4 regions of the Nocardioides sp. LMS-CY genome follow, and region 4 is predicted to be linked to each of the others. Evidence: predicted binding sites of a transcription regulator. Region 4 holds the regulator's gene; each other region holds the start of a gene.
What was found. Region 4 encodes LexA, which represses DNA repair genes until DNA is damaged. Its sites were predicted from a motif close to TCGAACANNTGTTCGA; they were not measured.
Positions count from the first base shown of each region.

Region 1 (2,200 bases), 720 kb from region 4:
TGACGTGGCCGGTAGGCAGCGTGGTCTCGACGACGTGCTGATCGGGCGGGCCGGCCAGTGGTCTGGCCCGCCAGCCGGGGGCCTGTTTGGTGTGGTTGCACTGCTCGCACAGGCCTTGGCCGTTGATCGCGGAGGTGGGACCACCGTCGGCGTGGTCGGTGATGTGGTCGTGGTGACGGACCGGGGCGTTGCACCAGGGGGTGCGACAGGTCTGGTCGCGCAGCTCGAGGAACAGCCCGAGGGCCTTCGGGAACGCCCGGGCGCGGGCCTCCATTGCGACGAGGGTGCCGGTCTCGGGGGCCACGTAGAGCCGCCGCAGCGCCGTCCGCGCCGTCTGCGCCGTCTGCGCCTGCGCGTGGGCGAGGGCGGTGGCGGCGAGGTCGCGGGCGTGGTCGGCGGTCAGGGGGCCGTAGCCGGTGAGCCAGGCGGGCTGGTGTCCGCCGGCGAGGAGGGTGTGGTCGGAGACGGTCAGGTTGACCGTGACCGGGACCCCCTCCGCCGTGGCCTGTCCGGTGACGAGCTCGACGAGGGTGTCGGTCATCACCTGACCCCGTGACCGCGGGTCGCCCTGGGCACGAGCGGAGTCGGCGACCCGGGTCAGGGTGGCGTAGACCGCGACACCCTGAGCGACCGGCAGCAGTACCGAGAGCCGGGCCATCGTGTCCGGCGCGGGCCGCAGGCTCACGTGCCGCTCGGCCTCCGCCTTCGCGCGGCGGTCGACCACCGCGGCCGGGTCCAGGCCGGCGACCAGCGCCCGGGTCTGCGCGACGAGTCGTCGGTCGCCCCACCCCTCGAACCGATACGCGCCATCGGAGTCGGGGGCGCACAGCTCGGCGTCCACCCGGGCCCGGTGCCCGGGTGCCAGGCAGGCGGTCTCCCGGGCGATCAGGATCGCCCGCCACTCCGACACCACCCCGGCCGCCAGCGCGGCCTCCGTCGAGGGGAGCTCGGCCAGGGCGTGCGCGAACCCCAACAACCGCGACCCGCGCGCGGGGGACTCCCGGCGGGCGTAGGCCACCAGACCGGGCACGTCCCGCCCCCGCCGCGCCGCCGGCACCCCCTGGTCGGCGTGCCGGGCCTTCACGCGGGCATCGAGTGCCCGGGTCAACCGGGCCTGGGCCGCGCAGGCCTTCGCTTTGGTGTCCTCGAGGGCGCGGATCGCGTCCACCAGCTCCGCCTCGCTCATCCTCGACGCGTCGGACACGTCACCGGCCCGGAGGTCGGTGACGGGAGCGCTGGTCATGCCTCATTGTATCGAACGATTGTTCGATCACACAAGGGATTGGGCGGACCAGTTCGGCCGGGGTGGCCGGCTTGGGGTGGTTTCGAGACAGGCGCCAGCGCGCCTTCCTCAACCACCGGGCTCGGAGGGAGGCTCGGCGACGGTGGTTGAGGAGGTTGCGCTAGCAACCGTCTCGAAACCCACGCACCCACGCTGGCGCCGCCGGGAGGGCGCCGACAATCGCTCGCGCGGTACAGGTGGTTTCGAGACAGGCGCTAGCGCGCCTTCCTCAACCACCGTGCTCGGCGGGAGACTCGGCGACGGTGGTTGAGGAGGTTGCGCTAGCAACCGTCTCGAAACCACCCCCAACGCGACCCAGTCCCGACCACAGGTCGGCGTCCTCCCGACAGGCGCCGACAGGGTGCGCGGGAGGAGCCGTCAAGGGCGCGAAGCGGCGAAGCGAACCCTGGACGGCGCAGGACGCGCACCCACACTGGCGCCCGCGGGACGACGCCAACACTCCCCCAACCCGGGACAGGTGGTTTCGAGACAGGCGCTAGCGCGCCTTCCTCAACCACCGGGCGCGCGCCTTCCTCGACCACCCGATCGCCGCGCCGGCTACGCGGCGACGAGCTCGGGCTGCCGGGCGACGTGCAGGGCGGCCTGGAGCCGCCGCTGCGCGGTGAGGACCAGGACGAACGCGACCGCCATCGCAACGACGGTGACCGCGAAGGCCGCGGTGTGGCCGTGCTGGTCGGCGAGCCGGCCGGCGATGGTGGAGCCGACGGCGTAGCCGAGGCCGGTGGCGCTGGCGAGCACCGTCATCGCGGTGGCGACGCGGGCGGGCGCGACGACCCGCTCGGCGAGGGTGAACACGCCGATCATGAAGGGCGCGACCGCGCAGCCGAGCACCGCCACGACCGCGATCAGCGCCGGCAGGCCGTCGACCAGCAGCAGCGGGAACGAGAGCACGAAGAG
Region 1 is NZ_CP076104.1:2,065,261-2,067,460, reverse strand. It holds gene KM427_RS09990 (HNH endonuclease signature motif containing protein) at 1-1,243, opposite strand, end outside; gene KM427_RS09985 (MFS transporter) at 1,841-2,200, opposite strand, start outside.
Region 1: the regulator LexA is predicted to act here: its motif matches at 1,255-1,270, upstream of KM427_RS09990 (HNH endonuclease signature motif containing protein).

Region 2 (2,200 bases), 1.5 Mb from region 4:
CTGCCCCGGGTGACGGCGCTGCCGCCGTACCGCGAACGGACCCGGTCGAGCGCGACGTCGAGGCTGCCGGACGCCGCCTCCTGGGCGAACAGCGGCAGCTCGAGCTGCTCGGCCCCGTGGGCGTCGACGAGCCCAGAGATGGTGATGCCGAGCAGCGTGCAGCCGCGCTCCTCGATCAGCGGCCAGGCCGCCTCGAGCAGACGGCGGCCGGTCTCGAGCCAGGAGGCGGTCGCCGCGGTCGAGTGCGGGATCGTCGTCGAGCGGGTGGCGCGGGTGAAGTCGTCGAAGCGGAGCCGCAGCGTGAAGGTCCGACCGATCCGCTCGCCGCCGCGCAACCGGCGCGCGACCCGGTCGACGAGCCCGGCCAGCAGCGCGTCGAGCTCGTCGCGGCCCTTCGGTCGGCCGGCCCGGCCGATCGCGCACTGCGAGCCGATCGAGCGCCGTCGGCGCCCGACCTCGACGGGCCGCGGGTCGCGCAGGTTGGCCAGCGCCCACAGGTGTCGACCGGCCGCCGCGCCGACGCGCATCGTCAGCTCGAGCTCCTCGCGCCGGGCCAGCTCGCCGATCGTGCGGATGCCGTCGGCGTGCAGCTTGGCCGCGGTCACCTTCCCGACACCCCACAGCCGCTCGACGGGCAGCGGATGCAGGAACTCGCGCTCGGCGTCCGGCGGCACCCGCAGCAGGCCGTCGGGCTTGGAGACCGCGCTGGCCACCTTGGCGAGGTACTTCGTGCGGGCGATGCCGACCGAGATCGGCAGCCCGACCTCGTCGCGCACCCGGCGGCGCAGGTCGGCGCCGACCTGCTCGGGTGGCCCCACCAGCCGGAGCAGGCCGCCGACGTCGAGGAACGCCTCGTCGATCGAGAGCCCCTCGACCAGCGGGGTGGTGTCCTCGAAGATCGCGAAGACCCGGCGGCTCGCTTCGACGTACGCCGAGAACCGCGGCGGCACCACCAACGCTTCGGGGCACAGCCGCATCGCCTGCCGCCCTCCCATCGCCGAGCGGACGCCGCAGGCCTTCGCCTCGTAGCTGGCCGCCAGCACCACGCCGCCGCCGACGATGACCGGGCGGCCCCGCAGCCGCGGGTCGTCGCGCTGCTCGACCGAGGCGAAGAACGAGTCGAGATCGGCGTGCAGGATGCCCGCCGTACCCGCCTCGCTGCTCCGGATCCGCGCCACGCTCCATGATCGAACATCTGTTCGATCATGGCAAGCCGCCTGGAGGCATAGTCCGTCACGTTCCGGTTGTCGATCGGGGGAACGGGCAACCGGAACGTGACGGACTATCCCAGCGTGCTCAGTAGGACTTGGGCAGCCCCAGGGAGTGCATCGCCACGAAGTTGAGGATCATCTCGCGGCTCACCGGGGCGATCCGGCCGGCCCGGGTGGCGACCAGCAGCCCGGCCACGCCGTACTCCTGGGTGATGCCGTTGCCGCCGTGGGTCTGCACGGCGACGTCGGCGGCACGGCAGGCGGCCTCGGCGGCGGCGTACTTGGCCATGTTGGCGGCCGCGCCGGCACCCATGTCGTCGCCGACGTCGTAGAGCGCGGCCGCCTTCTGGGTCATCAGCCGGGCCATCTCGGTCTCGATGTGCACCTCGGCGAGGGGGTGCGCGATGGCCTGGTGGGAGCCGATGGCGCCCCGGAAGACCGTGCGCTCCTTCGCGTACGCCGCCGCCTTGTCGATCGCGTAGCGGGCCAGGCCGGTGGAGAACGACGCGGCCATGATCCGCTCGGGGTTGAGCCCCGCGAAGAGCTGCACGAGCCCGCCGTCCTCGTCGCCGACCAGCGCGTCGCCGGGCAGCCGGACATCGTCGATGAACACCTGGAACTGCAGCTCGGGGCTGACGATCTCCATCGGGATGTGCCGGTACTCGAAGCCCTCGACATCGGTCGGCACCACGAAGAGCACCGGCTTCACCTTGCCGGTCTTCTGCCCATCCGATGTCAGAGCCTCGGCCCGGGCGACGACGAGCACGCGGTCGGCCTCGTCGACGCCGGAGATGTAGATCTTGCGGCCGTTGAGCACCCACTCGTCGCCGTCCCTGCGGGCGGTCGTGGTGATGTTGTGGGTGTTGGTGCCGGCGTCGGGCTCGGTGATCGCGAAGGCCATCGTCGAGGTGCCGTCGCAGATGCCCGGCAGCCAGCGGCGCTTCTGCTCGTCGGTGCCGTAGCGGGTGATGATCGTGCCGCAGATCGCG
Region 2 is NZ_CP076104.1:5,204,162-5,206,361, forward strand. It holds gene dinB (DNA polymerase IV) at 1-1,178, opposite strand, end outside; gene KM427_RS24500 (acyl-CoA dehydrogenase family protein) at 1,297-2,200, opposite strand, start outside.
Region 2: the regulator LexA is predicted to act here: its motif matches at 1,188-1,203, upstream of dinB (DNA polymerase IV).

Region 3 (2,200 bases), 1.2 Mb from region 4:
GAGATCGAGCACCTGGCTGGCACCGCCGAGCACCGCGGGCAGGATCCCCGCCGTACACGCCAGCCGGCGGGCCTCGCCCGCCGAGATCGGCTCGTCGCCGACGTAGGCCACGCCCGTGCCCGACCGCAGCACCTCCAGGTCGACGGTCACGACCAGGGTGGTCGCGTCGCCACCGTGGAGCGGCAGTCGCCCGGGGTCGACGGACTCGAGGAACGCCCCGAACGCAGCCCCCAGGCGCTGCTCGTAGGGCCGCCGGTCACTCGACGTCGCTCCCCCACGTCGTGGCGTCGTGAACGCCTCCAGGTAGGTCAGCAGCCGGTCGCACACGAGGTCCGCGACGCGGATGCGGAGGTCCGTGGTGCCGTCGCCGTTGCGCCGCGTCGTCAGGAACGTACGTCGGGCTGCCGACGCCTCCTCGCGCTCCAGCAGCCGAGCCTCCAGGCCCTCCGCCACCTCGGGCGCGACGACGTCGACCACTCGACGGCCGAGTATCCGCAGCTGCCGCGGTCCGAAGCGCGCCGCCTCGACCACCAGCCGGTCCTCCGCCGCGGCGCAGACGTCTCCGCCGATCTCGGCCGGCAGTTCGTCGAGCGCGCGCACCACCGCGCCCGCCTGGGCGACGTTGATCTCGCCGTCGCGCAATGCCTGTGCCGTCCGCTCCCGCTCCGCCAGTGCCCGTCCCAACCGAAGCCGCTGCCGACACTCGGCTCGGTCGCGTCGTCCGTGATGGGCCAGCCACGCCGCCGCGTCGCGCGCGCCGTCCTCTTCGGCCACGTCGTCCGCGGTGGCCAGCAGCCGCATCCGCAGCTCCTCCAGCCGATCGATCGACGAGCTCAACCCGAGCAGCGCCTGCTTCTTCTCCGCGGTCGACAGGTACATCGGGTCGACGTCGCCCACATCCGTCAGCGCCTCGTCCACCACACCCATGGCGGCAAGCACCGGGTGGAGCTGAAGCTGGTCCTCGGACATGCGCACACCTGTGATCGACGGGTGCCCGGGGACTGGAACCACACGGGACTTCACTCAACGTCGATGCCAGCGCGTCACGAGACGAGCGACGGTCGTGCGACCGAAGGACTACTGCACCTGCCTCTATTCAATCACATGTTTGGGTCACCGTCAAGGCTCGCGCCACCGTTCCCTCGATGAGGCGAACGACGGCGCTCCAGACCCCCTTCGCCCAGAATGACACGCCTCCGCAGTTGCCCGTCTGTGTCGATGTCCGTGAGGTCGAGGAAGTCCGGATGAACGACCCCTCGCGAGTGTTCGTGGCCCGCAACGTTCGGCCCGAGCGGACCAACCTGATGCTGAGTCGGGAGCAGGTCAACGAGCTAGTCGACCGGATGCTGAAGTCGAGTGGTCGCCAAATCGACCTGTCGCCGCCCTTCGTGGACGCCGCCGTCCGTCCGCGCCGCTCTGACACGATCCACCCATGGAAGTCATCGCGCTCGTGTTCTCCGGGCTAGCGGTCGTCGTCGCTGTCGCCAGCACCATCCTGTCCAACCGGCGCTCGACCGAGGCGTTGGAACTGTCGAAGCGCGCGGAAGCGGCGGCGATCTGGTCTCCGGTGCAGGACGCCGTACAGCGCCTAATCGGCTTCGATCCGTCGCGGGAGCCTGTCGGTGAGCGCCTGGCCAACCTCCGTATCGCAGGCATCGCCCTCGCCGACGACCCGGGGTGGGATGGACTCGACCCGTGGCTGAAGGCCGAGAGGGCGCTGGGCTCCGCCTACGCCCAACAGGCGATGAGTGACTCTTTGCCCAACGACACCCCCGATCGCCGCCTCGAAGTCACTCAGCCGTACTGGACCTGGGCCGACGTCCTTGGTCACAACCTCAGACGGTTCCGGAAGGAGGGCTACAAAGTGGATGAGATGGACTCGCTCCGCAGTCATGCCCTAGGCGAGGTGCAGAGAATCCACGCGAAGCACGGCTGGCCGCTCCCTCCGACCACCCTCCCCGGGGTTCAGGCCGTCGGCGAGTAGTTCGTACCGTCGCGGTCGGGACCGCCGCACGGTCAGGTGACAGCCGCTTCGACGACGGCCTTCTCAGCGGCGGCGAGGCAGAAGTCGTCGTTCATCTTGATGACCAACGCCACGGTCAACCGCAACGCGATCATGTAGGTGTGGAAGTGCGCACCCTCTCCCTCAGTGTTGACTTGTGACCCGTGCAGGTATTTGTTCCGCAATTCGGGTCCGTTG
Region 3 is NZ_CP076104.1:2,598,209-2,600,408, reverse strand. It holds gene KM427_RS12525 (DUF222 domain-containing protein) at 1-969, opposite strand, end outside; gene KM427_RS12520 (hypothetical protein) at 1,146-1,466, shown strand; gene KM427_RS12515 (hypothetical protein) at 1,433-1,984, shown strand; gene KM427_RS12510 (hypothetical protein) at 2,017-2,200, opposite strand, start outside.
Region 3: the regulator LexA is predicted to act here: its motif matches at 1,097-1,112, upstream of KM427_RS12525 (DUF222 domain-containing protein).

Region 4 (2,200 bases):
GCGGCGAGGCTCCCGACGACGAGGGCCTCGAGCGCGAGCGTCAGCAGGACGGTCGCGGGCAGCAGACGTCGTCCGAGGGGGGAGCGCATTGCCCTACTGTCCCCGACGGCACCAAGAATCGCCCAACCGCCACCCCGGACGAGGTGGGCGGCGTCAGTCCAGGACCGAGGTGTCCTCGCGCGACGGCCGCTCGTCCGCCAGTCGTTCGAGCGGATCCGGCTCGGAGGGTGGACGGTCGGGGGCGACCGCGGCCCGTCGGCGCCGGGGCCAGCGCAGCGGGACCTTGCCGATCGCCTGCGCGGCCACCCAGCCGACCAGGACGACCAGCCAGCCCACCATCGCGTCGATCACCCAGTGGTTGCCGGTGCCGACGATGACGACCGCGGTGCCGATCGCGTAGATCCAGCCGAGCACGCGGACCCACTTGCGGGTCGCGTACACCTGCAGGGCGAGCGCCACCCAGAGCGACCACCCCGCATGCAGGGAGGGGAACGCCGCCAGCTCGTTGGTCAGCCCGCCGACCCCGCGGGGCGCGGAGGCGTCGGCGCCCCACCAGCCGTCGGCCGCGTGCAGGCTGAGCACGTCGACGTACCCGCTGATGAAGCGGGGCGGGGCGGTCGGCATGAACAGGTAGGCGAGCAGGCCGAGCAGGGTGGCGATGACCAGGGCGCGGCGGGCCGGGCCGTAGCGGTCGGCGCCGAGGCGCCAGAGCCAGACCAGGACCGCGGCGGTCACGACGTAGTGGAGCGTGGCGTACCAGTAGCTGCCGGCCAGGCCGAGCACCCGGTGGTCGGTGAAGAGCTGGTTGAGCGGCGTCTCCCAGTGGATGCCGATCAGCTTCTCGATGTGCAGCAGGTCGTTGGCCCGGTCGAGCGCCGGCTGCATGGACGTGTCGGCGAGCAGTCGGGCCAGGCTGTAGAGCACCCAGAGCCCGAGGATCAACAGCAGCTCGAGGAGGCCTCGGGCCCAGCGGGGGAGGGGCCGCCTGGGCGCGATCGCAGGTGCTGTCGTCACAGCACCACCGTCGTCCATCAGCCCTCCCGTGCCATCGGGGATCCTCCCCGAGTCAACCCCGAGGTCTGGTCGGGCAATTCCCCGAGGGGGAGTACATCGCGTCGATCAGACCCGTCGCAGCACGGCGGTCACCTTGCCGAGGATGGTGGCGTTCGTGCCGTCGATGGGATCGTAGTTGGGATTGTGCGGCAGCAGCCACACCTTTCCGTCCTTGCGCTGCAGCGTCTTGACCGTGGCCTCCCCGTCGATGAGCGCGGCCACGATCTCGCCGTTCTCGGCCGTCTGCTCCTTGCGGATGACGACGTAGTCGCCGTGGCAGATGGCGGCCTCGACCATCGAGTCGCCGGAGACCTCGAGCAGGAAGAGCTCGCCGTCGCCGACCAGCTGCTTGGGCAGCGGGAAGACCTCCTCGTAGCGCTCCTCGGCCAGGATCGGTCCGCCGGCGGCGATCCGACCGACCAGCGGCACGTAGGACGCGGCGGGCACGCTGTCGCCGAGGCCGGTCTCGTCGTAGGACGACTCCTCGGCGGCGCCGAGGGAGCGGCGGGCCGCCATCACCTCGGGCAGGAAGACCTCCAGGGCGCGGGGCCGGTTGGGGTCGCGCTTGAGGAAGCCCTTCTCCTCGAGCGTCTTCAGCTGGTGGGCCACGCTGGAGGAGCTGGTCAGCCCGACCGCCTCGCCGATCTCGCGCATGCTGGGCGGGTAGCCCCGCTTCTCGATCGAGTCCTTGATCGTCGCGAGCACGCGCTGCTGTCGCGGGGTGAGCCCGGTCGCGTCCGCGGGGCCGTCGGGCAGCTCTCGCACCGTCATCTTCTTGGCCATGGGTCGACGTTAGCCCGTTCGGCCGCCGTCTTCAAACAGTTGTTCGAACGGCGTGTCGAGCCCGCGACCCCGTACGAGCGTCGAACAAATGTTCGCCTGGACCCTTGTGTCGTTCGAACAGATGCTCTAACGTCGTACACGTGTTCGATCGAACGACTGATCGAGTGGGTGTCCGGATCGGCTCCTCCGGGACTGTCGGTGGCCGCCACTAGAACTGCTCTCGACGAACACGGACCGACGGCCCCGGAGCGGGGCCACTTCCCCAGGAGGTCACCAGATGAGCACCATGACGATCGACCCGACGATTGACCGGACGATCGACCGGACGATCGACCGGACGTTCGACCCCACCGTGGAGCGGGCG
Region 4 is NZ_CP076104.1:1,350,136-1,352,335, forward strand. It holds gene KM427_RS06445 (MXAN_6640 family putative metalloprotease) at 1-89, opposite strand, end outside; gene KM427_RS06450 (phosphatase PAP2 family protein) at 154-1,014, opposite strand; gene lexA (transcriptional repressor LexA) at 1,120-1,836, opposite strand; gene KM427_RS06460 (LysM peptidoglycan-binding domain-containing protein) at 2,114-2,200, shown strand, end outside.